One region of the Citrobacter sedlakii genome, then DNA from elsewhere that is predicted to be linked to it. Evidence: predicted binding sites of a transcription regulator. Region 1 holds the regulator's gene; each other region holds the start of a gene.
What was found. Region 1 encodes sigma-54, which starts transcription at its own class of promoters, with help from an activator protein. Its sites were predicted from a motif close to GTTGGCACANNTTTCGCTNT; they were not measured.

Region 1 (9,797 bases):
AATCACGCCAGCCCAGAAGCGCGGCGAAATCACCCGGCGTAGCGGATCAACGGCCATCATTTCCATACTGGACAGCTGCTCGGTGGCGCGCATCAGACCGATTTCCGCGGTTAACGCTGAACCCGCGCGTCCGGCAAACAGCAGCGCCGCGACAACCGGGCCAAGCTCACGCAGCAGCGACAGCGCCACCAGCATGCCAAGGCTGGTTTCCGCGCTGTAGGTGGTGAGCACCAGATACCCCTGTAGCCCCAGCACCATGCCGATAAACACGCCCGACACCAGAATGATAAGCATCGACAGGACGCCGACATTATAGAGTTGGCGCACCAACAGCGGCGCATGTTTACGAAATTCCGGTTTGCCGACCAGCGCATTGAATAACATTAACCCGGCGCGCCCAAACGAGCTGACGGTTTTGATACCTTTGTGTCCCAGCGTCGCCAGTGCATTTAACAGCATGTGTGGCTTAACTCCCTGTTCCGAGTAGATCAGAATGATAATCGCCCGCCGGATAGCGGAACGGGACCGGCCCGTCGGCAATACCGTCCAGGAATTGACGGACGCGCGGATCGGCGTTCTCCTGCAGTCCTTGCGCGCTACCGTGGGCGACAATTTTCTTGTCCGCCATGATCCAGGCGTGATCGGCAATGCTCAGGACTTCAGGCACATCGTGAGAAACCACCACGCAGGTGACGCCCAGCGCGCTGTTTAATTCAGAGATCAATTTAACCAGTACGCCCATCGTGATGGGGTCCTGCCCCACGAACGGTTCATCGAACATGATAAGGTCCGGTTCCAGCGCGATAGCGCGCGCCAGCGCGGCGCGCCGGGCCATCCCGCCGGAGAGTTCGGACGGCATCAGTCTGGCCGCCCCGCGCAGACCGACCGCTTCGAGCTTCATCATGACTGTACTTTTCAGTAACGGCGCGGGCAGCGTGGTATGTTCGCGCAGCGGATAGGCGACGTTATCGAAAACGTTCATGTCGGTAAAGAGCGCGCCCGACTGAAACAGCATACTCATCCGTTTACGCACCGTGTAGAGCCGCGAACGCGACATGGCGGGAATATTCTCGCCATCAAACAGGATCTCGCCCTTGTCTGGGGAAATTTGACCGCCGATCAGGCGCAGGAGCGTCGTTTTACCGATGCCCGATGGTCCCATGATCGCGGTGATCTTTCCACGCGGCACCGTCAGGGAGATATTATCGAAAATGCAGCGGTCGCCACGCGTAAAGCTGACGTCGCGCATATCGACTAAATTCGCCGCAGACTCACCCATTCATTCATCCTTTGTATTACGTGTTGATCAAAGCATGGCGTTGAATGGCGCCATGAACCCAACATATTTACAGAATATTACCTGCCCTGGTTAGCTAAAGCTGGCATTTGTTTTACTTTTTAGCTGCATAAAGTCAAAATTAAGACTTCGTTACGGTTTCCAGAGGATCCCGGTGACCGGCGAGTATACCTGAAGAAAGGACTTTAGATGCTTTTAGCAACGGCGCTGTTAATTATTGGTTTACTTCTGGTCGTCTACGGCGCCGACCGTCTGGTGTTCGCCGCGTCTATTTTATGCCGAACGTTGGGGGTCCCGCCGCTGATCATCGGCATGACGGTGGTCAGTATCGGCACGTCGTTACCAGAGATCATCGTTTCGCTCGCCGCCTCCCTGCACGGGCAGCTGGATCTCGCCGTTGGCACCGCGATCGGATCCAATATCACCAATATCCTGTTGATTCTGGGGCTTGCCGCACTGATCCACCCCTTTACCGTGCATTCCGATATTCTGCGTCGCGAATTACCGTTAATGTTGCTGGTCAGCGTAGTGGCCGGTTCCGTACTTTACGACGGTCAGCTAAGCCGTAGCGATGGCATATTTTTGCTGTTGTTAGCGGTGTTATGGCTGCTGTTCATTGTTAAAATCGCCCGTCTGGCCGAACGCCAGGGCAATGACAGCCTCACCCGCGAACAACTGGCGGAGCTACCGCGCGAAGGCGGGCTGCCGGTGGCGTTTTTATGGCTGGGCATCGCGCTTATCATAATGCCGATGGCCACCCGCATGGTGGTTGATAACGCCACCGTTATTGCCAATTACTTTGCGATGAGCGAACTGACCATCGGCCTGACGGTTATCGCTATCGGCACCAGCCTGCCGGAGTTGGCGACCGCGATCGCCGGCGTGCGTAAAGGTGAGAACGATATCGCGGTAGGCAATATTATTGGGGCGAACATTTTTAATCTCGCTCTGGTCCTTGGCCTGCCCGCGCTGCTGACGCCCGGCGAGGTCAACCCGCTGGCGTTTAGCCGCGATTACAGCGTGATGCTACTGGTAAGCGTCATCTTTGCATTACTCTGCTGGCGGCGCCCCCGCCAGTCCGGTCGCGGCGCGGGCGTACTGCTGACCGGCGGTTTTATCATATGGCTGGCGATGTTGTATTGGCTGTCGCCGCTCCTTGTTGGATAACTGGAAACAGATTATGTCGCACTTAGCGTTACAACCGGGTTTTGACTTTCAGCAGGCCGGTAAAGAGGTCCTGGCGATTGAACGTGAAGGCCTGGCGGAGCTTGATCAGTACATCAATCAGGACTTCACCCTCGCCTGTGAGAAAATGTTCAACTGCACTGGCAAAGTGGTAGTCATGGGCATGGGAAAATCGGGGCATATCGGACGCAAAATGGCCGCGACGTTCGCCAGCACCGGCACGTCCTCCTTTTTTGTGCATCCAGGTGAAGCCGCCCATGGCGATCTCGGCATGGTAACCTCGCAGGATGTGGTGATTGCCATCTCCAACTCCGGCGAATCCAGCGAGATTGCCGCGTTAATTCCCGTACTCAAACGCCTCCAGGTGCAGCTTATCTGTATCACTGGCCGGCCAGAAAGCAGCATGGCGCGTGCCGCGGATGTGCATCTGTGTGTTAAAGTACCGAAAGAGGCCTGCCCGTTGGGGCTGGCGCCGACCAGCAGCACCACGGCCACATTAGTCATGGGCGATGCGCTGGCGGTGGCATTGTTAAAAGCGCGCGGGTTTACCGCCGAGGATTTCGCGTTGTCTCATCCGGGCGGCGCGCTGGGGCGTAAACTTTTACTGCGCGTTAACGATATTATGCATACCGGGGATGAAATCCCCCATGTACGCAAAGACGCCAGCCTGCGCGAGGCGTTGCTGGAAATCACCCGTAAAAATCTCGGTATGACCGTGATTTGCGACGATGCGATGAAGATCGACGGTATCTTCACCGACGGCGATTTACGTCGCGTCTTTGATATGGGCGTTGACGTGCGCCAGTTAGGTATCGCCGACGTGATGACGCCGGGCGGTATCCGCGTGCGTCCCGGGATTCTGGCGGTCGATGCGCTGAACTTAATGCAGTCCCGCCATATCACCTCAGTAATGGTTGCCGATGGCGACCAGTTACTCGGTGTGTTACATATGCATGATCTCCTGCGTGCAGGCGTTGTGTAGCAATTCAAGGATAAAAGAAATGAGTAAAGCAGGTGCGTCGCTTGCGACCTGTTATGGCCCCGTTAGCGCTGAAGTCATCGCCAAAGCAGAGAACATTCGGCTGCTGATTCTTGACGTCGACGGCGTGCTGTCGGATGGGCTGATTTACATGGGTAACAATGGTGAAGAGCTAAAAGCCTTTAACGTACGCGACGGTTACGGCATCCGCTGTGCGCTGACGTCTGATATCGACGTTGCCATTATTACCGGGCGAAAGGCTAAACTGGTAGAAGATCGCTGCGCCACCCTGGGGATCACCCATCTGTATCAGGGCCAGTCTGACAAGCTGCTGGCGTTTCACGATCTGCTGGATAAGCTGGCGATTACTCCGGAAAACGTGGCGTACGTCGGCGATGACCTGATCGACTGGCCAGTGATGGAAAAAATCGGCCTGAGCGTCGCGGTCGCGGATGCGCATCCGTTACTGATTCCGCGCGCGGATTACGTCACGAAAATCGCTGGCGGACGCGGTGCGGTACGGGAAGTGTGCGATTTACTCCTGCTGGCGCAGGGTAAGCTTGATGAGGCCAAAGGGCAATCGATATGAGTAAAGCCAGACGTTGGGTTATCATTCTACTGTCGTTGGCCGTGCTGGTGCTGATTGGTATTAATCTGGCCGATAAAGACGATACCGCGCAGGTGGTGGTGAACACGAGCGATCCCACTTATAAGAGCGAGCATACCGATACCGTCGTGTACAGCCCGGAAGGCGCGCTGAGCTATCGTTTAATTGCGCAGAACGTTGAGTATTTCTCGGATGAAGCCATTTCGTGGTTTACTCAACCGGTATTAACCACCTTTGATAAGGACAAGGTCCCTACGTGGTCAATCAAGGCGGATAAAGCCAAGCTGACCGACGATCGGATGCTGTATCTGTATGGTCACGTTGAAGTCAACGCGCTGGTGCCTGACGCTCAACTTCGCAAAATTACCACCGATAACGCGCAGATCAACCTCGTGACGCAGGATGTCACGTCTGAGGATCTTGTCACGTTATACGGAACAACATTTAACTCCAGCGGACTGAAAATGCGCGGCAACTTACGCAGCAAGAACGCCGAGCTGATTGAAAAGGTTAGAACCTCCTATGAAATTCAAAACAAACAAACTCAGCCTTAATCTTGTGCTTGCCAGCGCCCTTCTGGCCGCCAGCATTCCAGCGTTCGCCGTCACCGGCGATACCGAGCAGCCGATCCATATCGAGTCGGACCAGCAGTCTCTGGATATGCAAGGTAACGTCGTCACCTTCACCGGCAATGTCGTCGTGACCCAGGGCACCATTAAAATCAACGCCGATAAAGTTGTCGTGACCCGCCCGGGCGGCGAAGAAGGAAAAGAGGTCATTGACGGCTTCGGCAACCCGGCCACTTTCTATCAAATGCAGGACAACGGGAAGCCGGTCAAAGGCCGCGCCTCGAAGATGCACTACGAGCTGGCGAAAGACTTCGTCGTGCTTACTGGCAATGCTTATCTGGAACAGCTCGACAGCAACATCACCGGCGACAAGATTACCTATCTGGTGAAAGAGCAAAAAATGCAGGCGTTCAGCGAGAAAGGCAAGCGCGTGACCACCGTTCTGGTACCGTCCCAGCTACAGGACAAAAATAAAGACCAGGCTCCGGCTCAGAAAAAGAGTAACTAATTCGTTATGGCAACATTAACTGCAAAGAATCTGGCGAAGGCCTACAAAGGCCGCCGCGTCGTGGAAGATGTCAGTCTGACCGTTAACTCAGGCGAAATTGTCGGTCTGCTCGGGCCTAACGGCGCGGGTAAAACCACCACGTTCTATATGGTGGTCGGCATTGTGCCGCGCGACGCCGGTAACATCATCATTGATGATGAAGACATCAGTTTGCTGCCGCTGCACGCCCGCGCGCGCCGCGGTATTGGCTATCTGCCGCAGGAAGCATCGATCTTCCGCCGCCTGAGCGTGTTCGATAACCTGATGGCGGTACTGCAAATTCGCGACGATCTTACCAGCGAGCAACGCGAAGATCGCGCCAACGAGCTGATGGAAGAATTTCACATTGAGCACCTGCGCGACAGCATGGGACAGTCGCTTTCCGGGGGCGAACGCCGCCGTGTCGAGATCGCCCGCGCGCTGGCCGCAAACCCGAAATTTATCCTGCTTGATGAACCGTTTGCGGGCGTTGACCCGATCTCCGTCATCGACATCAAACGTATCATTGAGCACCTGCGCGACAGCGGCCTGGGCGTTCTGATCACCGACCATAACGTCCGTGAAACGCTGGCAGTATGTGAACGCGCCTATATCGTCAGCCAGGGACATCTGATCGCCCACGGCACGCCAACGGAAATTCTCCAGGATGAACACGTTAAGCGCGTATACCTTGGGGAAGACTTCAGACTCTGATAGGGTAGAAGTTCGCGACGTTATAGCGGGGGAAAACGACTCTGAACATGAAGCAAGGTTTGCAACTCAGGCTCAGCCAACAATTGGCGATGACGCCGCAACTTCAGCAGGCTATCCGTCTGCTGCAGCTGTCCACGCTGGAACTTCAGCAGGAGCTGCAACAGGCGCTGGAAAGCAATCCGCTGCTTGAGCAAACCGACGTTCATGATGAAGTGGAAACCCGCGAAACGCAGGACAGCGAAACGCTGGACGCCGCCGACGCGCTCGAACAAAAAGAGATGCCGGAAGAGCTGCCGCTCGACGCCAGTTGGGATGAGATCTATACCGCCGGTACGCCATCCGGCACCAGCGGAGATTACATCGACGATGAGCTTCCCGTTTATCAGGGCGAGACCACCCAGTCACTTCAGGATTACCTGATGTGGCAGGTGGAGCTGACGCCCTTCTCCGATACAGACCGCGCGATAGCCACTTCCATTGTTGATGCCGTGGATGACACCGGGTATCTCACCGTCTCTCTGGAAGACATTCTCGACAGCATGGGCGACGAGGAGGTGGACATTGATGAGGTCGAAGCGGTGCTGAAACGCATCCAGCGCTTTGATCCGGTTGGCGTGGCGGCGAAAGATCTGCGCGACTGTCTGCTGATCCAACTGTCCCAGTTTGATAAGGCCACCCCGTTTCTCGACGAAGCCCGGCTGATCGTCAGCGATCACCTTGATCTGCTGGCGAATCATGACTTCCGCACCCTGATGCGCGTGACGCGCCTGAAAGAAGACGTGCTGAAAGAGGCGGTCAATTTTATCCAGTCGCTCGATCCCAGGCCCGGCCAGTCGATCCAGACCAGTGTACCTGAATACGTCATTCCGGATGTACTGGTGCGTAAGCACAATGGTCGCTGGACGGTCGAACTGAACGGCGACAGCATCCCCCGGCTGCAGATCAATCAGCACTATGCGGCAATGTGTAGCGGCGGGCGTAACGATGCCGACAGTCAGTACATTCGCAGCAATTTGCAGGACGCGAAATGGCTGATTAAAAGCCTGGAGAGCCGTAACGATACGCTCCTGCGCGTCAGCCGCTGTATCGTCGAGCAACAGCAGGCCTTCTTTGAGCAGGGCGAAGAATTTATGAAACCGATGGTGCTGGCGGATATCGCCCAGGCCGTCGAAATGCACGAATCAACCATTTCCCGTGTGACCACGCAGAAATACCTGCACAGTCCGCGCGGCATTTTTGAACTGAAGTATTTTTTCTCCAGCCATGTGAACACCGAAGGCGGTGGCGAAGCGTCCTCCACGGCTATCCGCGCGCTGGTGAAAAAGCTGATTGCGGCCGAAAACCCCGCGAAACCGCTGAGCGACAGCAAGTTAACATCTTTGCTGTCGGAACTGGGTATCATGGTGGCGCGCCGCACCGTTGCGAAGTACCGAGAGTCTTTATCCATTCCGCCGTCGAATCAGCGTAAACAGCTGGTTTGACCCAACCGATAAGGAAGACACTATGCAGCTCAACATCACTGGAAACAACGTCGAGATCACTGAAGCCCTGCGCGACTTCGTCAATACCAAGTTCGCGAAGCTCGAACAGTATTTCGACAGAATCAATCAGGTCTACATTGTGTTGAAAGTGGAGAAGGTCACCCACATCTCGGATGCAACCCTGCACGTCAACGGTGGCGAAATTCACGCCAGTGCGGAAGGTCAGGACATGTATGCCGCTATTGACGGCTTAATCGATAAGCTGGCAAGACAGCTGACCAAACATAAAGATAAACTGAAACAACACTAATTGTCCGGGCAGTTAGCGGGTGCAGGACGGCCTGTTGTGTACAACAACGGGCCATTTGTACAGTTAGCGCTCCGAACCTGTTTTCTCACTTGAAGGGGCAGGTTCTTAGGTGAAATTATGATAAATAACGATACAACTCTACAACTGAGCAGTGTACTTAACCAGGAATGTACACGCAGCGGCGTGCATTGCCAGAGCAAAAAACGCGCGCTGGAGATTATCAGTGAACTGGCGGCAAAGCAGCTAAGTTTGCCGCCACAGATCGTTTTTGAAGCGATCCTGACGCGGGAAAAGATGGGCAGTACCGGTATCGGCAACGGCATCGCCATCCCACACGGTAAAGTGGAAGAAGATACCCTGCGGGCCGTAGGCGTGTTTGTGCAACTGGAAACGCCGATTGCTTTCGACGCGATCGATAATCAACCGGTGGATCTGCTCTTTGCCCTGCTGGTGCCTGCGGATCAAACCAAAACGCATCTGCACACGCTGTCTTTAGTCGCCAAGCGTCTGGCGGATAAAACCATTTGTCGCCGGCTTCGCGCTGCGCAAAGCGATGAAGAGCTGTATCAAATCATCACTGACACAGAAGGTCGCCAGGATGATGAGTAAGCGCGTAAAACACTCCCCTTTTGACGTGGTGAGGAGAAACAGTACATGGTACTGATGATCGTCAGCGGTCGTTCAGGGTCAGGTAAATCTGTCGCCCTGCGGGCGCTGGAAGATATGGGTTTTTACTGCGTGGATAACCTTCCCGTGGTGCTGTTGCCCGATCTGGCTCGCACGCTTGCCGAACGCCAGATCTCGGCAGCCGTCAGTATTGACGTGCGCAATATGCCTGAATCCCCGGAGATCTTCGAGCAGGCGATGAACAACCTGCCCGATGCGTTCTCACCGCAGTTGCTGTTCCTTGACGCCGATCGCAACACTCTGATTCGCCGTTACAGCGATACACGTCGTCTGCATCCTCTTTCCAGTAAAAACCTCTCCCTGGAAAGCGCGATCGATCAGGAAAGCGACCTGCTGGAGCCGCTACGCTCCCGCGCCGACCTGATTGTCGATACTTCAGAAATGTCGGTACATGAGCTGGCGGAAATGCTACGCACCCGATTACTGGGGAAACGCGAGCGCGAGCTGACGATGGTGTTTGAGTCCTTTGGCTTTAAGCACGGCATCCCGATTGATGCCGACTATGTTTTCGACGTGCGCTTTCTGCCAAACCCGCACTGGGACCCGAAGCTACGCCCCATGACCGGTCTCGACAAACCCGTTGCCGCTTTTCTCGACAGGCACACAGAAGTACACAATTTTATTTACCAGACGCGCAGCTATCTTGAGCTATGGTTACCGATGCTGGAAACCAACAACCGTAGCTATCTGACCGTAGCCATCGGCTGTACCGGCGGGAAGCACCGTTCGGTGTATATTGCAGAACAGCTGGCAGACTACTTCCGCTCGCGCGGTAAAAACGTACAGTCGCGCCATCGTACGCTGGAAAAACGCAAAACATGACCGTGAAGCAAACTGTGGAAGTCACCAACAAGCTGGGCATGCATGCCCGGCCTGCGATGAAGCTTTTCGAATTAATGCAGGGGTTTGACGCCGAAGTTCTGTTACGTAACGATGAAGGCACCGAAGCCGAAGCCAACAGCGTCATTGCGCTGCTGATGCTGGACTCGGCGAAAGGCCGCCAGATTGAAATTGAAGCCTCAGGCCCGCAGGAAGTCGAGGCGCTGGCGGCGGTGATCGCCTTGTTCAATTCAGGATTCGACGAAGACTAAGTCTCCGGTTGACCGCAATTAAGATCTTCACAGAAAACGCCGCCCGGCGTTTTTTTATTCTCACGCTCTCCGTTTGTACATTTTGTGCGCTTTTTTCTCTAAGAATAACCTTAAGAAAACCTTAAGGCCGCTCGTTTAGGTTTCATTTACTTTGGTTGTCCATACTGGATTATTGTCAGTAAATATTTCCAGGATACCCTCATGATTCGTCTATCCGATCAGACACCCCTGGGCACCGGACGACATCGTAAATGTTATGCGCATCCGGATGATGCCCGGCGCTGTATCAAGATTGTCTATAACGGCGGCCACGGCGGCGATAAAGAGACACAGCGCGAACTGAAATACTAC
Region 2 (9,797 bases), 470 kb from region 1:
GATCAGCGGCGACATGGTGCCGATCAGCGCATCAAGGATCCCCGCGCCTATCCGCTTCAGCGTCAGTTTCGGTTTCCCTTCGGGTTCTGCGGGCTGCATTTCGCCCGGCAGCAGGCTGACGACGTCGCGATAAGCCTGGGACACGGTATTGCCGATGATCACCTGGCACTGGTTGTCACTGCGAACAACGCCGAGTACGCCGCTGATGGATTTCAACGTGGCGGCGTCAACCTGCGAATCATCTTTGATCACGAAACGCAGGCGCGTCATGCAGTGCGTCACTGCGCTGATATTGTCGACGCCGCCCAGAGCCGTCACCACGGCGCGCGCCAGCGCTGCATAGTTTTTTGACATAGGATTTTTATCCTGTTTTATCAGTAGGGTACGTTTAATTTATGCCGTACGGTCGGGTGAGCGAGCGTCGGTTATGAAACGCTTATGAGAAACCGGTTCCACAAAATCATTAATAGTTTGTCTTTGGTTGGCAATAGATAAAAATTACTATTTTTCATAAATGTGACTTTTATCACTTATGTTTTTTGCCTCTGTTTTACCATCAGGGACAACCACGCAGCGGTGCAGTACACTGCGTCACATTGCGGGAAAAGGAAGATAAAATATGACGACGATGCTGGAGGTAGCGAAGCGGGCCGGGGTGTCGAAAGCGACGGTTTCGCGGGTGCTTTCAGGGAATGGCTACGTCAGCCAGGAGACAAAAGATCGCGTGTTTCAGGCGGTAGAAGAAAGCGGTTATCGTCCCAATCTTCTGGCGCGCAGTCTGGCGGCGAAATCCACCCAGACGCTCGGCCTGGTGGTGACCAATACCCTTTATTATGGCGTCTATTTTAGCGAGCTATTGTTTCATACCGCGCGGATGGCGGAGGACAAAGGACGTCAGTTGCTGTTGGCCGATGGTAAACACAGCGCCAGGGAAGAGCGCCAGGCGATTCAGTACCTGCTGGATTTGCGCTGCGACGCGATCATGATTTATCCGCGTTTTCTCAGCGTCGATGAGATCGATGAGATCATCGATAGCCATTCGCAACCGATTATGGTGCTGAACCGCCGGCTGCGTAAAAACAGCAGCCACTGCGTCTGGTGCGATCACAAGCAAACCAGTTTCAACGCGGTGGCGGAACTGATTGCTGCCGGGCACCGGCACATCGCCTTTATTACCGGCTCGATGGATTCGCCCACCGGGGTTGAGCGTTTGTCAGGCTATAAAGACGCGCTGACCCGACACGGTATCGCCGTCGACGAACGACTGATCGTCAAAGGCAAATGGACGCCAGCCTGCGGCGCGGCGGGGGTAAAAACGCTGCTTTCGCGCAATGTGGCCTTTACCGCGCTGGTCGCCAGTAATGACGACATGGCGATCGGCGCGATGAAGCAGCTACACGACAGCGGGCTGGCGGTACCGGCGCAGGTGTCGGTGATCGGTTTCGATGACATTGCGTTGGCGCCGTATACCCTTCCGGCGCTTTCCAGCGTGAAGATCCCGGTGACCGAGATGATTCAGGAAACCATGGGGCGTCTCATCTTTATGCTCGATGGCGGGGCGTTCACGCCGCCGAAAACCTTTACCGGTACGCTTATCCCGCGTGATTCCCTGATTTCCCGCTCGGGTCAGTAAGGGTTGTCATCCGTCATCGTCATTCGTGACGATGACACCTTTCTGGTGGGCTGATTTTTTTAAATTATTATATATAACAATAAGATAAAAACTGGCATGATTTGTGAATGCTCAGGCGCACGAACTGTCATTGCTGGAGAAATTGATGAACCGTTTCATCATTGCAGACGCCAATAAATGCATTGGTTGCCGTACCTGTGAAGTGGCCTGCGTGGTCTCCCATCAGGAAAACCAGGACTGCGCGTCCCTGACCCCTGAAACCTTTTTACCCCGCATTCATGTCATTAAAGGCGTAAATGTTTCTACCGCGACGCTGTGCCGCCAGTGCGAAGACGCACCCTGCGCCAATGTCTGCCCGAACGGCGCCATCAGCCGCGACAAAGGCTTTGTTCACGTGATGCAAGAGCGCTGCATTGGTTGTAAAACCTGCGTGGTGGCCTGTCCGTATGGCGCGATGGAAGTGGTCGTACGTCCGGTTGTTCGCAACAGCGGAGCAGGGCTGAATGTTCGTGCGGAAAAAGCGGAAGCCAACAAGTGCGACCTGTGCCATCACCGCGAAGCGGGACCGGCGTGTATGGAAGCCTGCCCGACCCATGCGCTGATTTGCGTTGACCGCAATAAGCTCGAGCAGCTCAGTGCGGAAAAACGTCGCCGCGCCGCGCTGGATTCCTCTGCGTCTTTGCTGTTCTGATCGCTGAAAATCCGCGTAAAATAGTTCAGCTTTTATGCCTGATGGCGCTGCGTTTATCAGGCCCGCAAGCGCGACAATAGGTGGGCCGGAGAAGGCGAAGCCGCCTTCCGGTACAGTGCGGATCACGGTGAGAGAAGACGATGGAAACAATCAACCATGCTGGCGTAGCGCTGCGCATTCGGGGCAAAGTGCAGGGCGTTGGATTTCGCCCTTTTGTCTGGCAACTGGCGCAGCATCTGCAGTTGCATGGCGATGTCTGCAACGATGGCGACGGCGTGGTGGTGCGTTTGCAGGAAGACCCCGCAGTATTTATCACCGCGCTTCACAAACATTGTCCTCCGCTGGCGCGCATTGACAGCGTAGAGAGAGAGCCGTTTACCTGGTCGCTGCCTCCTGCGGAATTTACCATCCGACAAAGCGCGGGCGGCGCCATGAACACGCAGATCGTGCCCGATGCGGCGACCTGCCCGGAATGTCTGGCGGAAATGAACGTGCCTGGCGAACGGCGCTACCGTTATCCCTTCATCAACTGTACGCACTGCGGTCCGCGCTTTACGATTATTCGCGCGATGCCCTACGACCGTCCTTACACCGTCATGGCGGCCTTTCCGCTGTGTCCAGCATGTGAAAAAGAGTACCGCGATCCCCATGACCGTCGCTTTCACGCCCAGCCGGTGGCGTGTCCGGCCTGCGGTCCGCACCTTGAATGGCGGAGCGGCGAAGAACGTGCAGAAAAAGACGCCGCGCTGATAACGGCGGTCAACGTGCTGAAAGCGGGGGGAATCGTTGCCGTTAAGGGCATTGGCGGATTTCATCTGGCTTGCGACGCACGAAATTCCCGGGCGGTGGCCACGCTACGCATGCGTAAGCGTCGTCCGGCGAAACCGCTGGCGGTGATGTTGCCTGACGATCGTGGCCTGCCGGAAGCGGCGCGCAACGTGTTGCGCACGCCCGCCGCACCGATTGTGCTGATCGACAAACGGCACGTGGCTGCATTATGCGAGGCCATAGCCCCCGGCCTCAACGAAGTGGGAGTCATGCTGCCAGCCAATCCGTTGCAACATCTGCTGTTACAGGAACTGGGTTTTCCGCTGGTCATGACCTCCGGCAACCTTAGCGGCAAGCCGCCAGCCATCACCAATACGCAGGCGCTGGACGATTTGCAGGCCATCGCCGACGGATTCCTGCTGCATAACCGCGACATTGTGCAGCGAATGGACGATTCGGTGGTACGCGAAAGCGGTGAAATGCTGCGGCGTTCGCGCGGGTATGTGCCGGACGCGCTGACGCTGCCGCCGGGATTTCGCGACCTGCCGCCGATGTTGTGCCTGGGGGCGGATCTGAAAAATACCTTCTGTCTGGTGCGTGGCGGGCAGGCGGTTCTCAGCCAACATCTGGGCGATCTGAGCGATGATGGCATCCAGAGCCAGTGGCGCGAGGCGCTGCGCTTGATCCAGAACATCTACGACTTTACGCCCCAGAGGCTGGTTTGCGATGCCCATCCGGGTTATGTCTCCAGCCAGTGGGCTGGCGAGATGGCGTTGCCGACGGAAACGGTGCTTCATCATCACGCCCATGCGGCGGCCTGTCTGGCCGAACACGGCTGGCCGCTGGACGGCGGCGATGTTATCGCCCTGACCCTGGACGGTATCGGCATGGGAGAGGCGGGCGCGCTGTGGGGCGGCGAATGTCTGCGGGTAAATTACCAGGACTGTGAACATCTCGGCGGGCTGCCAGCCGTGGCGCTCCCGGGGGGCGATCTCGCCGCGATTCAGCCCTGGCGCAATCTGCTCGCCCAGTGCCTGCAGTTTGTTCCTGACTGGCAGCAGTCGCCAGAAACCGCCGCGGCGCAGCAGCAGAACTGGCCCGCGCTGGCCCGCGCCATTGAGCGAGGGATCAACGCGCCGCTGGCCTCTTCCTGTGGTCGCTTATTTGACGCTGTGGCGGCGGCGTTGGGCTGCGCGCCCACGTCGCTCAGCTATGAAGGCGAAGCCGCCTGTGCGCTGGAAGCGCTGGCCGTTCAGTGCGATGATGTTTCACATCCGGTGACGTTACCGTTGAGCGGAAACCTGTTGGATCTGGTGACCTTCTGGCGGCAATGGCTGGACTGGCAAGCCCCGCAGGCAGAACGCGCATGGGCATTCCATGACGCGCTGGCGCAAGGGTTTGCCACGATGATGCGCAAGCAGGCCACTGCGCGGGGGATCTCCACGTTGGTCTTTAGCGGCGGCGTGATGCACAACCGTTTGTTGCGGGCGCGACTGACGGTTCACCTGTCTGATTTTAATCTGCTGTTTCCGCAGCAGCTCCCGGCGGGCGATGGCGGACTTTCGTTTGGGCAGGGCGTAATTGCGGCGGCGCGCTGGCTGGCGCGGCATAAATAAAAAAGCCCCGGGACTGCCGGGGCAAAGCAACAAGCAATAATGAACGTCCGTGTTCGTGAGGTTAATAAAGCAGGGGCATTGTGGCCGGAGGACGCGGCAGGCGTTACGCCGGCAACGATTTCAGCAGGGCGAAGGCCTCTTTCATGCGATCTTCGCTCACGACAAAGGCGCAAAGTTGCCCTTCCTCGTTCATCCCCTTTGCCACCATTCCGTCGGATTCCGCGCTGATCTGCCAGGCGAGATCGCGTCGCTGGGTTTCTCCGGCAAGATGCAGCGGCAATTCCGGGGTTTTGACTTTTACCAGCATGGCGGGCAGCTTCAGCGGCGCGTTGCCGCCGAGCAGGTTTTTCGCCAGGTACATTGCGCTAAGCTGTATCGGTTGCAGGAATGGCAGTACCTGACCGTTGATTTCTGCGCAGTCGCCAATGGCATAAATATCCGCGTTGCTGGTTTGCAGACAGGTATCCACGCAGACGCCGCGATTCACGTTCACACCGGCGCGGCGCGCCAGCGCGGTTTCCGGTCGCAGGCCGGTGGCGGCAATCACGGCATCCACTTCGATGCTGCGTTCGCGATCCAGCGCGGCGCGAATACCGGTGGCGGTTTTTTCCAGACGCTGTAACTGTGACTTCAGCAGCAGATGCACGCCCATGTCGGTAAGCCGGTGCTGTAAGCGACTGCTCACTTCCGGCGGCATCAGCGAGGCGAGAAGGCTGGCGGCGTTGTCGATCAGCGTGACCGCCTTGCCCGCACGGCAAAAATCCATCGCTAATTCGCTGCCGATAAGACCGCCCCCGACAATCAGCACCCGCTGGGCGTCGCGCAACTGCGTTTCACAGGCGCGGTATTCTTGCTGGCTGTTTAACGTGAGCATTAACTCACGTCCCGGGACGGGCGGAACAAAGGCTGCCGCGCCCGTGGCAAGGACCAGCTTTTCATACTGCCATTGCGTATCCTGACTTTTCACCACGTGGGCGTCGGCATCGATGTCGGTCACCCAGGTATGCGGGAACAGGCGCAGGTTGAACTGTTCGGCAAACTCGCCCGCCGACTGGCGGGTGAGATCGTCGGCGCGTTGCGACTGGCTTATCACATGGCTGAGATCGGGTTTGTTGTACTCGTCCATGCTATCGGCAGCAATCAGGGTTAACGGGATTTCCGCGTCCTGTTTACGGATGTTTTTCACTAACTGGCGGGCGGCAAAGCCCGAACCAATGATAACGATTCCCCGGTTCATTTTGCCTCCGTCGCCAGCTCGTCGAACACGTCCTTACCTAATGAGCATTCCGGGCACAGGAAGTTGTCCGGAACCTCACTCCACGGCGTACCCGGTGCGACGTCCTGCAGCGGCTCACCTTTTTCCGGGTCGTAGATCCACTGACAGACGCTGCACTGCATGCAGGGGCCGAGATCGGCGGTCGCAGGGGCTTCAACTGGCGCGCTTTCTGCTGCTACCGCTTTCGGCGCGGCTTCCGGCAGCGGTGCGAGCGCCCACTGACGGGCAATGTCGCGCCCGTGCTGACGGCACAGTTCCAGCGCGTCCAGATCCGGACGCCATTTCGCCTTCAGGCTCAGGGACATCTCAAAGCCGGCATCCTGCAGGCGGGTAGAGAGACGATCAACCGCGCCGCCGCTCCAGCCGTGAGAACCAAAAGCGCTGGCGCGCTTGTTACGAAAGCGCAAGCCGGTCATCTCTTCCACCAGTCCGGCGATTTTTGGCATCATCACATTATTCATCGTCGAGGTACCGACTAGTACGCCTTTGGATCGGAAGACGTTGGTCAGGATTTCGTTTTTGTCGCTGCGGGCGACGTTAAAGATTTTTACCGCCACGTTTGGGTCAACTTCGTTAATCCCCTGGGCGATGGCATCCGCCATCATGCGGGTATTGTTAGACATGGTGTCATAAAAGATAGTGATGCGATCTTCCTGGTAGTCCGCCGCCCATTTCAGATACAGTTCAACGATTTGCGTGGGATTATCGCGCCAGACCACGCCGTGGGAGGTGGCGATCATATCGACCGGCAGGTTAAAGCCGAGGATTTCAGTGATCTTGGGCGTCACCAGGCGGCTGAACGGCGTCAGGATGTTAGCGTAGTAGCGTTGGCACTGTTCAAACAGTTCGGTTTGATCCACTTCATCATTGAACAGACGTTCGTCGCAGTAGTGCTGGCCGAAGGCGTCGTTACTGAACAACACCGCATCGCCGGTCATGTAGGTCATCATACTGTCCGGCCAATGCAGCATCGGGGTTTCGACGAAGATCAGCTGTTTGCCGTTGCCGATATCCAGTGTGTCGCCAGTTTTCACTACCTTAAAGTTCCATTCCGGATGATGGTGATGGCCGGTGATCGAATCGATGGCGTTGGCGGTGCAGTAGATTGGCGTGTCCGGGATCTGAGTCATTAGCTCCGTCAACGCCCCGGCATGATCTTCTTCCGCGTGGTTAATGATGATGTAATCGATATCCGCAAGGTCAATTTCACCCCGTAAATTCTGTACGAATTCGCGGCTGAATTTATGATCAACGGTGTCGATCAGTACGTTTTTTTCTTCGCGAATCAGATAGCTGTTATAGCTGCTGCCGCGCAGCGTTTTGTATTCGGTGCCGTGAAAATCGCGTACTTCCCAGTCACGTTGGCCAACCCAATGAATGTTATTTTTAACCAGAATAGACATAGCAACCTCAATTAATTCAGCGTTGTTCAAAAGTGTTGCTTTGCTTATTGCAGGTTACGTGCCAACTATTTATCTCTTTGATTTTTAATGATTTGTTATTTTTTATATTTATAGTGATAGTCAAAAAGACTATGATTAATGATGTCAATATGACATTATGTATTGTCAAAATGACAATGAGGTAGCCATGAGTTTTTCCGTTGACGTACTGGCGGGGATCGCCATCGAATTACAGCGCGGCGTCGGGCATCAGGATCGCTTTCAGCGCCTGATAACCACGCTACGCCAGGTGCTGGAGTGCGATGCTTCCGCGCTGCTGCGTTATGAGGCGCGCCAGTTTATTCCGCTGGCGATCGACGGTCTGGCGCAGGACGTGTTGGGCAGGCGCTTTACCCTGGAAGGTCACCCGCGTCTGGAAGCCATCGCCCGCGCCGGGGACGTGGTGCGTTTTCCCGCAGACAGCGATCTGCCTGACCCCTACGATGGGCTGATTCCCGGTCAGGAGAGTTTAAAAGTGCATGCCTGCATCGGCCTGCCGCTGTTTGCCGGGCAAAACCTGATCGGCGCGCTAACTCTTGATGGTATGGAGCCCGACCAGTTTGACGTTTTCAGCGATGAGGAGCTCCGCCTTATCGCCGCGCTGGCCGCTGGCGCGCTCAGCAATGCGCTGCTGATTGAACAACTGGAAAGTCAGAATATGCTGCCCGGTTCGACGACCGATTTCGGCCAGGTAAAAGAGACGCAGATGATTGGCCTGTCGCCCGGCATGATGCAGTTGAAAAAAGAGATTGAGATTGTGGCGGCGTCCGATCTCAACGTTCTGATCAGCGGCGAAACGGGTACCGGGAAAGAGCTGGTGGCAAAAGCGATTCATGAAGGTTCGCCGCGCGCGGTAAATCCGCTGGTGTATCTGAACTGTGCCGCGTTGCCGGAAAGCGTGGCGGAGAGCGAACTGTTTGGTCATGTCAAAGGCGCGTTTACCGGGGCCATCAGCAACCGTAGCGGGAAATTTGAAATGGCCGATAACGGCACGCTGTTTCTGGATGAGATCGGCGAGCTGTCGTTGGCGTTGCAGGCCAAACTTTTGCGCGTCTTACAGTACGGCGATATTCAGCGGGTTGGCGACGATCGCAGTCTGCGGGTGGACGTACGCGTACTGGCGGCCACCAACCGCGACCTGCGCGAAGAGGTGATGGCAGGGCGCTTTCGTGCTGACTTGTTCCACCGCCTGAGCGTTTTTCCGCTGTCCGTTCCCCCGCTGCGCGAGCGCGGGGAGGATGCGGTGCTGCTGGCGGGCTATTTCTGCGAGCAGTGCCGGTTGCGGCTGGGTCTTTCCCGGGTGGCGCTGAGTCCGGGGGCGCGAAATTATCTGCTGAGCTATGCCTGGCCGGGTAACGTCCGTGAGCTGGAGCATGCGATTCACCGCGCAGTGGTGCTGGCGCGGGCGACACGGGCCGGGGATGAAGTGGTGCTGGAAGCGCAGCATTTCGCTCGCCTGGACGATGCCCCCGCTTCGCAAACAGACGTTGCGCCGGAGATGCCGCAGGCGGTTAATCTGCGTGATGCTACCGAGTCGTTTCAGCGCGAGACGATCCGCCGTGCGCTGGCGCAGCATCATCACAACTGGGCGGCCAGCGCCCGGGCGTTAGAAATGGACGTCGCCAACCTGCACCGGCTGGCGAAGCGTCTGGGGTTGAAAAGTTAGAGTACGCGCGGGGACGTTCTGGTCCGATTCACATTTTTATAGTGCTTGTTTAATACAACGGTGTATCTGGTAGTTATAAGGACTTATTGTATTGCAAGCGACTAACAGGGATGAAGAGATGGATACAGTAGAAGAACTGGGCGGCACATATTTTTATCACGGCAACGAGAACGTAACGCCAACGGAGTTATTCTGGCTTATCTTTGCGGAAGGGCTTGCAAACCATTTGGGAGTATCAGTTGAGACCGCTGCTACTATTTTGGCGGGGCTACCTCTGCTGCCTAAACGGCAGGTTTTGGGGGCGACAGGTTCTCGCACCAGCGTAGCCTCTAAACTAGCCCGTCGGATTTTTAAAGATGCCCGCTTTCCGGATGGATTGAGAGGCGAAACCACTATCGGCATGGGCAGAAAAAGTTATACAAACAAGATTGGCTCAGCAGTAGGCAGAGCCGTTCCATATGTAGGCTATGCTCAGGCAGTCATTATTTTCGCCCTTGTTGCCCAAGAGACGAGAAACAAATACAACCAGATAGCGCGGCCGAAGGATCGGATCGCATGGACCTATTTCTAATGCTATTACCTGATGAACAAGAATTTTTAAGTTACGTCACCGAGAACTACAGCGAGCGCAAACGCCCTGCTCAGAAAGAGTGGGCGCTGCAGGAATACTTTAATTTTGTGCCAGAAGATCTCGAAGATATGCTC
Region 3 (9,797 bases), 740 kb from region 1:
CTTAAATTCTATACCGATGAACTGGGTATGCCTGCGTATTATGGGGGCATTATCTTTCTGGTGGCGAAATTCTTCACCGCCTTTACCGATATGCTGACCGGCGTCCTGCTCGACTCGCGGCGTCATATCGGCAGCAGGGGAAAATTCCGGCCCTTCATTCTGTACGCCGCGTTTCCCGTGGCGCTGGTCGCCAGCGCACAGTTTTTCGCCACCGACTTCGCGTTGACGGTGAAAACGGCGCTCGCAACGGTGCTGTTTATGCTGTTCGGCCTGTTTTACAGTCTGATGAACTGCTCCTACGGCGCAATGGTACCGGCAATCACTAAAAACCCGCACGAACGCGCGCAGCTTGCCGCCTGGCGTCAGGGTGGCGCAACGCTGGGACTGTTGTTGTGTACCGTTGGGTTTATGCCGATCCAGGCGCTGTTTACCCGCGCACCCTCACTGGGCTACCTTGTGGCTGCGCTGATCTTCTCTTTCGGTGGACTGGTCAGCATGTGGTGGTGCTTCCGTGGAGTGAAAGAACGGTACATTGAAATCGTACCAGATCACCATAAGCCCAGCATTCTTAAGTCGTTCTGCGCCATCTTCCGTAACCCGCCCCTGCTGGTGTTGTGTATCGCCAACCTCTGTACGTTGGCGGCGTTTAATATCAAGCTGGCGATTCAGGTTTATTACACCCAGTATGTTCTGAACGACATTCATCTGCTCTCGTGGATGGGCTTCTTCAGTATGGGCTGTATTCTGGTGGGCGTGCTGCTGGTGCCCGCCACCGTGAAGCGCTTTGGCAAAAAGCAGGTGTATCTAGGCGGCCTCGCATTGTGGGCGATTGGCGATGTGCTGAATTTCTTCTGGGGAGGGACATCAGTACTGTTTGTCGCCTTCTCCTGTATGGCCTTTTTCGGCACCGCCTTTGTAAACAGCCTGAACTGGGCGCTGGTCCCGGATACGGTGGACTACGGTGAGTGGAAAACAGGCATTCGCGCGGAAGGTTCGGTGTACACCGGTTATACCTTTTCGCGCAAGATCTCCGCGGCGCTGGCAGGATTCTTACCAGGGATCATGCTCACTCAGATTGGCTATATCCCCAATATCGCGCAAAGCGATGCCACGCTGTTGGGTTTACGTCAGTTGATATTTCTCTGGCCTTGCGGGCTGGCAATTATTGCCGCATTAACCATGGGGTTCTTCTATAAACTGAACGAAGCGCGTTTCGCGTTTATTATTGAGGAAATTAATCAACGGAAAAAGACCAAACATCCTGAAAGCCTTTCACATAATAATAAAGACATCGCTACTGTAGATATTTAATCAGAGCCCGCCGCTATTTCCATCTTAGGGATGGTGGCTTCCCTACGCTTATAAAATGGATTTATGATGAAAACACTAAACACAATGATGCTGTTGTCTTCGGTGATATCCACCTCTGTTTTTGCTGGCGCCTATGTCGAAAATCGTGAGGCGTACAACCTGGCTTCCGATCAGATGGAGTTCATGCTGCGCGTGGGCTATAACTCCGATACGGGCGCAGGTATTATGCTCACCAACACTTATACCCTGCAACGCACCGATGAACTCAAGCATGGCTATAACGAGATTGAAGGCTGGTATCCGCTGTTTAAGCCAACGGATAAACTCACCATCCAGCCCGGTGGATTGATTACCGATAAAAGTATTGGTTCCAGTGGTGCTGTTTATTTGGATGTGAATTATAAATTTACCCCCTGGTTTAACCTGACAGTACGCAACCGCTATAACCACAACAATTACAGCTCCGCCGATTTAAACGGCGAGCTGGATAATAATGATACCTATGAGATCGGTAATTACTGGAATTTTATGATTACCGACAAATTCTCTTATACCTTCGAGCCACACTATTTTATACGGGTGAATGATTTCAACAGCAGCAACGGTAAAGACCATCATTGGGAAATAACCAATACCTTCCGCTATCGTATCAACGCGCACTGGTTGCCGTACTTAGAGTTACGCTGGCTGGACCGTAATGTCGAGCCCTATCACCGGGAACAAAACCAGATACGTATTGGCGCGAAGTATTTCTTCTGATAAAAAAGCCGCTGAAATTCAGCGGCTTTTTTGTTTGCTGGAGAGTAACGTAAACGCCTAATCCAGCCAACCCGTTATAACCCGATTAGCGAAGCGCCATCGGGTTTCAGTCGGGATTACTCTTCTTTCGGACCGCGCATCGCGCGACGGCGATCGTTTTCCGTCAGATGACGCTTACGAATACGGATAGATTGTGGCGTCACTTCTACCAGTTCGTCGTCATCGATGAATTCCAGCGCCTGCTCCAGGGTCATCTTAACCGGCGGAACCAGAACCGTTGCTTCGTCCGTACCGGACGCACGCATGTTGGTCAGTTTCTTACCGGTCAGGCAGTTTACCGTCAGGTCGTTGGAACGGCTGTGAATACCGATGATTTGGCCTTCATAAACTTCCGCACCGTGTCCCAGGAACAGCTTACCGCGATCCTGCAGACCGAACAGCGCAAACGCCACCGCCTTACCCTGACCGTTGGAGATCAGTACGCCGTTGTTACGCTGGCCCACTTCACCCGGACGCACGTCGTCGTAGTGGCTGAAGGTGGAGTACAGCAGACCGGTACCGGACGTCATGGTCATGAATTCGGAACGGAAGCCGATCAGGCCACGGCTTGGGATCACGTAGTCGAGACGCACGCGGCCTTTGCCATCCGGATTCATGTTTTTCAGGTCGCCTTTACGCTCGCCCAGCGCCTGCATCACGGAACCCTGGTGCTGTTCTTCAACGTCCAGCGTCACGTTCTCGAACGGCTCTTGTTTACGGCCATCGATTTCACGGAAGATAACTTTCGGACGGGAAACCGCCATTTCGAAACCTTCACGACGCATGTTTTCGATAAGAACAGACAGGTGCAGTTCACCGCGACCGGATACACGGAACGCGTCCGCATCTTCGGTTTCTTCAACGCGCAGCGCAACGTTGTGTACCAGTTCTTTGTTCAGACGGTCAAGGATCTGACGAGAGGTAACGTATTTACCTTCTTTACCACAGAATGGCGAGGTGTTGACGTTGAAGAACATGGTGACAGTCGGTTCGTCAACAGACAGCGCTGGCAGCGCTTCCACATTCTGCGGATCGCAAATGGTGTCAGAGATGTTCAGCTCACCCAGACCAGTGATAGCAATGATGTCGCCTGCTTCCGCCAGATCGCTGTCGATACGCTCCAGACCCAGGTGAGTCAGCACTTTACCGACTTTACCGTTACGGGTTTTACCTTCGCTATCAATGATAGTGATCTGCTGGTTCGGCTTCACTTTGCCGCGTTTGATACGGCCAATGCCGATAACGCCAACGTAGTTGTTGTAGTCGAGCTGGGAGATCTGCATCTGGAACGGACCGTCAAGGTCAACGTCCGGCGCAGGTACGTGGTCAACGATCGCCTGGTACAGCGGAGTCATGTCTTCCGCCATATCTTCGTGATCCAGACCAGCGATACCGTTCAGGGCGGATGCGTAAATGATCGGGAAGTCCAGCTGTTCGTCGGTCGCGTCGAGGTTAACGAACAGGTCGAATACCTGATCGACAACCCAGTCCGGACGCGCGCCAGGACGGTCAACCTTGTTGATAACCACGATAGGCTTCAGGCCATGAGCAAAGGCTTTTTTGGTCACGAAGCGCGTCTGCGGCATCGGGCCGTCAAATGCGTCAACCACCAGCAGCACGGAGTCGACCATGGACATGACACGCTCAACTTCACCACCGAAGTCTGCGTGCCCAGGGGTATCAACGATGTTGATACGGTAATCATTCCATTTAATAGCGGTGTTTTTCGCGAGGATAGTAATCCCACGCTCTTTCTCCAAATCGTTGGAGTCCATCACACGCTCTTGAGTTTCGGCACGAGAGTCGAACGTACCGGATTGCTGCAGCAGCTTATCAACCAGGGTAGTTTTACCATGGTCAACGTGCGCGATGATGGCGATGTTACGCAAATTTTCGATCACAACTTTGCCTCAGGCATTAGAAATAGCGCGTTATTGTACACGGATTAATCGCACTACAAAACAGGATCACAAACATCCTCCGCAAACAAGTATTGCAGAGTTTCTTTGTGATCGCTTTCACGGAGCGTTAAAAGGGTTATTCATTGTCCATTGCACCAACATGGTGCTTAATGTTCACATTAAAGCACTATTTTGGTGCAACATACGCAGTATGGTGCAGCCCTTTTGCACGATGGTGCGCATGATAACGCCTTTTAGGGGCAATTTAAAAGTTGGCACAGATTTCGCTTTATCATTTTTACGGCGACACGGCCAAATGATGAAAGAATTGAACACCTCGTTACCACGACGACCATGACCAATCTGGAGAGTTAAGTATGTCCGCTGAACACGTTTTGACGATGCTGAATGAGCACGAAGTGAAGTTTGTCGATCTGCGCTTCACTGATACCAAAGGTAAAGAACAGCACGTCACAATCCCTGCTCATCAGGTGAATGCCGAATTCTTTGAAGAAGGCAAAATGTTTGACGGCTCCTCGATTGGTGGCTGGAAAGGTATCAACGAATCTGACATGGTGCTGATGCCGGACGCCTCTACTGCGGTTATCGACCCGTTCTTCGCAGACTCTACCTTGATCATTCGTTGTGACATCCTGGAACCGGGTACGCTGCAGGGCTATGACCGCGATCCGCGTTCTATCGCCAAGCGCGCGGAAGACTACCTGCGTTCTACCGGCATCGCCGACACGGTGCTGTTCGGGCCAGAACCGGAATTCTTCCTGTTTGACGACATCCGTTTCGGCAGCTCTATCTCCGGTTCCCATGTCGCTATTGACGATATCGAAGGCGCCTGGAACTCTGCCACCCAGTATGAAGGCGGCAACAAAGGCCACCGTCCGGCAGTGAAAGGCGGTTACTTCCCGGTTCCGCCAGTAGACTCCGCTCAGGATATCCGTTCTGAAATGTGCCTGGTGATGGAGCAGATGGGTCTGGTCGTTGAAGCGCACCACCATGAAGTGGCAACCGCAGGTCAGAACGAAGTGGCAACCCGCTTCAATACCATGACCAAAAAAGCGGACGAAATTCAGATTTACAAATATGTGGTTCACAACGTTGCGCACCGCTTCGGTAAAACCGCGACCTTTATGCCAAAACCGATGTTCGGGGATAACGGTTCCGGGATGCACTGCCACATGTCGCTGTCGAAAAACGGCACCAACCTGTTCTCTGGCGACAAGTATGCCGGTCTGTCCGAGCAGGCGCTGTACTACATTGGCGGCGTGATCAAACACGCGAAAGCGATCAACGCCCTGGCGAACCCGACCACCAACTCCTACAAGCGTCTGGTTCCGGGCTACGAAGCGCCAGTCATGCTGGCCTACTCCGCGCGTAACCGTTCCGCATCTATCCGTATCCCGGTAGTGGCTTCTCCGAAAGCGCGTCGTATCGAAGTGCGCTTCCCGGACCCGGCGGCGAACCCGTACCTGTGCTTTGCCGCCCTGCTGATGGCGGGTCTTGACGGTATCAAGAACAAGATCCACCCAGGCGAAGCGATGGACAAAAACCTGTACGACCTGCCGCCGGAAGAAGCGAAAGAGATCCCGCAGGTTGCTGGTTCTCTGGAAGAAGCCCTCAACGAGCTGGATCTGGACCGCGAGTTCCTGAAAGCGGGTGGCGTCTTTACCGATGAAGCTATCGATGCCTACATCGCCCTGCGCCGCGAAGAAAACGACCGCGTACGCATGACGCCGCACCCGGTAGAGTTTGAGCTGTACTACAGCGTTTAATCGTTTTAAGTTGCCGTGGAAACTTTTGCCTGCTCCGGCAGGTTTAAGACTGATGTCGACCCTCATCGCCGCCATTCGGCGTGAAGGTTGTCAGCAATCTGTAGCCCATCATCTGATGGGCTTTTTTCTCCGCCAACAACCTGATCCTTCGCGCTTTTTCTGCGTAAAAGCTATAATGCACTAAAATGGTGCAGACTGTCAGGAGACTGCTGTATGGCAACAGGCACGCCGCCCGATGCTGGGCAGATCCTCAATTCGCTTATCAACAGCATCTTGCTGGTCGACGATGAGCTGGCGGTACACTACGCCAACCCGGCTGCTCAACAGTTGCTCGCTCAAAGCTCACGCAAACTGTTTGGTACGCCGCTTCCTGAACTCCTGAGCTACTTCTCCTTAAATCTTGAACTCATGCGCGAGAGTTTAGAGGCGGGACAAGGTTTTACGGATAACGAAGTGACGCTGGTGATTGACGGGCGTTCGCATATTCTTTCCGTCACCGCGCAGCGTATGCCGGACGGCCAGATTTTACTGGAGATGGCGCCGATGGATAATCAGCGCCGTCTGAGCCAGGAGCAGCTTCAGCACGCTCAGCAGGTCGCCGCACGCGATCTGGTACGTGGGCTGGCCCATGAGATAAAAAACCCGCTCGGCGGATTACGCGGCGCGGCGCAACTGTTGAGTAAAGCCCTGCCTGACCCGGCGCTGCTGGAATACACCAAAGTGATCATTGAGCAGGCCGACAGGCTGCGTAACCTGGTCGACCGGTTGTTAGGTCCGCAGATGCCAGGCACCCATGTCACGGAGAGTATTCATAAGGTGGCGGAGCGTGTGGTAGCGCTGGTGTCGATGGAGCTACCGGATAACGTCACGCTGATCCGCGATTACGACCCCAGCCTGCCGGAGTTGCCGCACGACCCGGAGCAGATCGAACAGGTGCTGTTGAATATTGTTCGCAACGCATTACAGGCGCTGGGACCGGAGGGCGGAGAGATCGTGCTGCGCACCCGTACCGCCTTCCAGCTTACGCTGCACGGCGAGCGCTACCGTCTGGCGGCGCGTATTGACGTGGAAGACAACGGGCCGGGGATCCCTTCCCATTTACAGGACACGTTGTTTTATCCGATGGTCAGCGGTCGCGAAGGCGGCACCGGGCTGGGCTTATCCATCGCCCGCAATTTGATCGATCAACATTCCGGCAAAATTGAATTTACCAGTTGGCCAGGGCACACCGAGTTTTCGGTTTATCTGCCTATCAGGAAATAAGGTGACGTTTATGCAACGAGGAATAGTCTGGGTAGTCGATGACGATAGTTCCATCCGTTGGGTGCTTGAACGTGCTCTCGCTGGGGCGGGTCTGAGTTGCACCACATTTGAAAACGGTAACGATGTACTGAACGCACTGGCGAGTAAAACGCCGGACGTATTGTTGTCCGACATTCGGATGCCTGGCATGGACGGGCTGGCGTTGTTAAAGCAGATCAAGCAGCGCCATCCAATGCTTCCGGTCATCATAATGACCGCGCATTCTGATCTGGATGCCGCCGTCAGCGCCTATCAGCAGGGCGCGTTTGATTACCTGCCAAAACCGTTTGATATCGACGAGGCCGTCGCGCTGGTTGAGCGCGCCATCAGCCATTATCAGGAACAGCAGCAGCCGCGCAATATTCAGATCAACGGTCCCACCACCGATATCATCGGCGAAGCGCCCGCCATGCAGGACGTGTTCCGCATTATCGGGCGGCTGTCCCGTTCTTCTATCAGCGTGCTGATTAATGGTGAGTCCGGGACCGGTAAAGAACTGGTCGCCCACGCGCTGCATCGCCATAGCCCACGGGCGAAAGCGCCGTTTATCGCGCTGAACATGGCGGCGATCCCAAAGGACCTGATTGAATCCGAGCTGTTTGGTCATGAAAAAGGGGCGTTTACCGGCGCGAACACCATTCGTCAGGGTCGCTTTGAGCAGGCCGATGGCGGTACGCTATTTCTTGATGAGATCGGCGATATGCCGCTGGATGTGCAGACACGCTTGCTGCGCGTGCTGGCTGACGGTCAGTTTTACCGCGTAGGCGGCTATGCGCCGGTGAAGGTGGATGTGCGAATTATCGCCGCCACGCACCAGAACCTCGAACAGCGGGTACAGGAAGGCAAATTTCGTGAAGACCTGTTCCACCGTTTGAACGTGATACGCGTTCATTTGCCGCCGCTGCGCGAACGGCGGGAGGACATTCCACGACTCGCCCGCCACTTCCTTCAGGTCGCGGCGCGTGAACTTGGCGTTGAAGCTAAACTGCTGCACCCGGAAACCGAAGCCGCGCTGACGCGTCTGGCGTGGCCGGGCAACGTTCGACAACTGGAAAATACCTGCCGTTGGTTAACGGTGATGGCGGCAGGTCAGGAGGTGTTGATCCAGGACCTGCCAGGCGAGCTGTTTGAAGCGACAGTGCCGGACAGCCCTTCCCACTTGCAGCCAGACAGTTGGGCGACCCTGCTGGCGCAGTGGGCGGATCGGGCGCTGCGTTCCGGTCATCAAAACCTGCTGTCTGAAGCGCAGCCGGAAATGGAGCGCACCCTGCTGACAACTGCGTTACGCCACACCCAGGGGCATAAGCAGGAAGCCGCGCGACTGCTCGGCTGGGGTCGAAATACCCTGACGCGGAAGTTAAAAGAGCTGGGAATGGAGTAAGCGTCGGCGCGCGCGTGTAAAGATTAATAATTGAGCGCAAATTGCCGTTATTTTGCGCTTTACTGTTCCGATGAGTTGAGTATGATCGTGCCCGGCAAACGGGGGACACATTATGCTGGAATCGATTATAAATCTGCTATCAAGCGGAGCGGTCGACAGCCATACGCCACAAACTGCGGTCGCCGCAGTACTGTGCGCGGCGCTGGTTGGGCTGTTCAGCTAACGGAGTGCCGGATAACGCTTACGCTTATCCGGCTAACTCTTTACTGTTCGGCTTAAATCACCCGCGAGAATTGCTGCATCCGCGCTTTCTGACGTAGATAAGCATCGAAGCACATGCAAATGTTGCGAATCAGCAAACGGCCTTTCGCTGTCACCTGAATCCCTTTCGCATTCACATCCACCAGCCCATCTTTCGCCAACGGCGCCAGCAGTTTCAGATCCTCCGCGAAGTAGTCGGCGACATTGAGATCCCATTGCTGTTCAACGGCAGAATAGTCGAGACGGAAATTGCAAATCAGCGACTTGATGACGTCACGACGAATACAGTCGTCACGCGTCAGGGCTATGCCGCGCCACAGCGCATTTCCCTGTTCATCCACTTGCTGATAATAGTGCTTAAGCTCTTTCTGGTTCTGCGCATAGCAGTCGCCAATCATACTGATGGCGGAAACGCCCATCCCCAACAGGTCAGTATCGCCCTGGGTGGTGTAGCCCTGGAAATTACGATGCAAAACACCTTCACGCTGGGCAATCGCCAGCTCATCGTCCGGACGGGCAAAGTGATCCATGCCAATGAACTGATAGCCGCTCTCTGTCAGCGAGGCGATGGTCTGCTGGAGAATATCCAGCTTCTGCTGAGCACTCGGCAGATCCGCGTCTTTAATCTTGCGCTGGGCGGCAAACAGCGTCGGCAGATGCGCGTAGTTAAATACGCTCAGCCGATCCGGATTCAGTTCCGCCACCCGCTTCAGAGTAAAAGCGAAGCTTTCCGGCGTTTGTTTCGGCAAACCATAAATCAGGTCAATATTGGTGGAGGTAAAACCGATTTCACGGGCATGGTGAAGCAGCGCAAAGATAAACTCTTCGTCCTGTTCGCGGTTGACCAGACGCTGTACCTCTTTATTGAAGTCCTGCACCCCCATGCTCAGACGGTTAAAGCCTTCCGCACGTAAATGATCGAGCACATCCAGTTCAATTTCGCGCGGATCAACTTCGATCGAGATTTCCGCATCGGCGTTGAAATGGAAATTATCGCGCAGCAGAGTCATTAAGCGGCTGATTTGCGCTTTATTCAGATAGGTTGGCGTACCGCCG

Region 2: norV (anaerobic nitric oxide reductase flavorubredoxin) is a predicted target of sigma-54. The motif match lies at 7,434-7,453, and genes of this name have one in related genera.
Region 3: glnA (glutamate--ammonia ligase) is a predicted target of sigma-54. The motif match lies at 4,282-4,301, and genes of this name have one in related genera.

The regions. Positions count from the first base shown of each region.
Region 1 is NZ_CP071070.1:575,590-585,386, reverse strand. It holds gene mlaE (lipid asymmetry maintenance ABC transporter permease subunit MlaE) at 1-459, opposite strand, end outside; gene mlaF (phospholipid ABC transporter ATP-binding protein MlaF) at 467-1,279, opposite strand; gene JY391_RS02835 (calcium/sodium antiporter) at 1,487-2,464, shown strand; gene kdsD (arabinose-5-phosphate isomerase KdsD) at 2,478-3,464, shown strand; gene kdsC (3-deoxy-manno-octulosonate-8-phosphatase KdsC) at 3,484-4,050, shown strand; gene lptC (LPS export ABC transporter periplasmic protein LptC) at 4,047-4,622, shown strand; gene lptA (lipopolysaccharide ABC transporter substrate-binding protein LptA) at 4,591-5,145, shown strand; gene lptB (LPS export ABC transporter ATP-binding protein) at 5,152-5,877, shown strand; gene rpoN (RNA polymerase factor sigma-54) at 5,925-7,358, shown strand; gene hpf (ribosome hibernation promoting factor) at 7,381-7,668, shown strand; gene ptsN (PTS IIA-like nitrogen regulatory protein PtsN) at 7,786-8,277, shown strand; gene rapZ (RNase adapter RapZ) at 8,323-9,177, shown strand; gene npr (PTS phosphocarrier protein NPr) at 9,174-9,446, shown strand; gene yrbL (PhoP regulatory network protein YrbL) at 9,648-9,797, shown strand, end outside.
Region 2 is NZ_CP071070.1:1,041,605-1,051,401, forward strand. It holds gene ascF (PTS cellobiose/arbutin/salicin transporter subunit IIBC) at 1-354, opposite strand, end outside; gene JY391_RS04935 (LacI family DNA-binding transcriptional regulator) at 620-1,633, shown strand; gene hydN (electron transport protein HydN) at 1,779-2,324, shown strand; gene hypF (carbamoyltransferase HypF) at 2,465-4,708, shown strand; gene norW (NADH:flavorubredoxin reductase NorW) at 4,812-5,945, opposite strand; gene norV (anaerobic nitric oxide reductase flavorubredoxin) at 5,942-7,387, opposite strand; gene norR (nitric oxide reductase transcriptional regulator NorR) at 7,575-9,092, shown strand; gene JY391_RS04965 (STM2901 family protein) at 9,211-9,663, shown strand; gene JY391_RS04970 (DUF1493 family protein) at 9,663-9,797, shown strand, end outside.
Region 3 is NZ_CP071070.1:4,596,142-4,605,938, forward strand. It holds gene JY391_RS21725 (MFS transporter) at 1-1,311, shown strand, start outside; gene ompL (porin OmpL) at 1,378-2,070, shown strand; gene typA (ribosome-dependent GTPase TypA) at 2,187-4,010, opposite strand; gene glnA (glutamate--ammonia ligase) at 4,388-5,797, shown strand; gene glnL (nitrogen regulation protein NR(II)) at 6,011-7,060, shown strand; gene glnG (nitrogen regulation protein NR(I)) at 7,071-8,480, shown strand; gene JY391_RS21755 (YshB family small membrane protein) at 8,593-8,703, shown strand; gene hemN (oxygen-independent coproporphyrinogen III oxidase) at 8,756-9,797, opposite strand, start outside.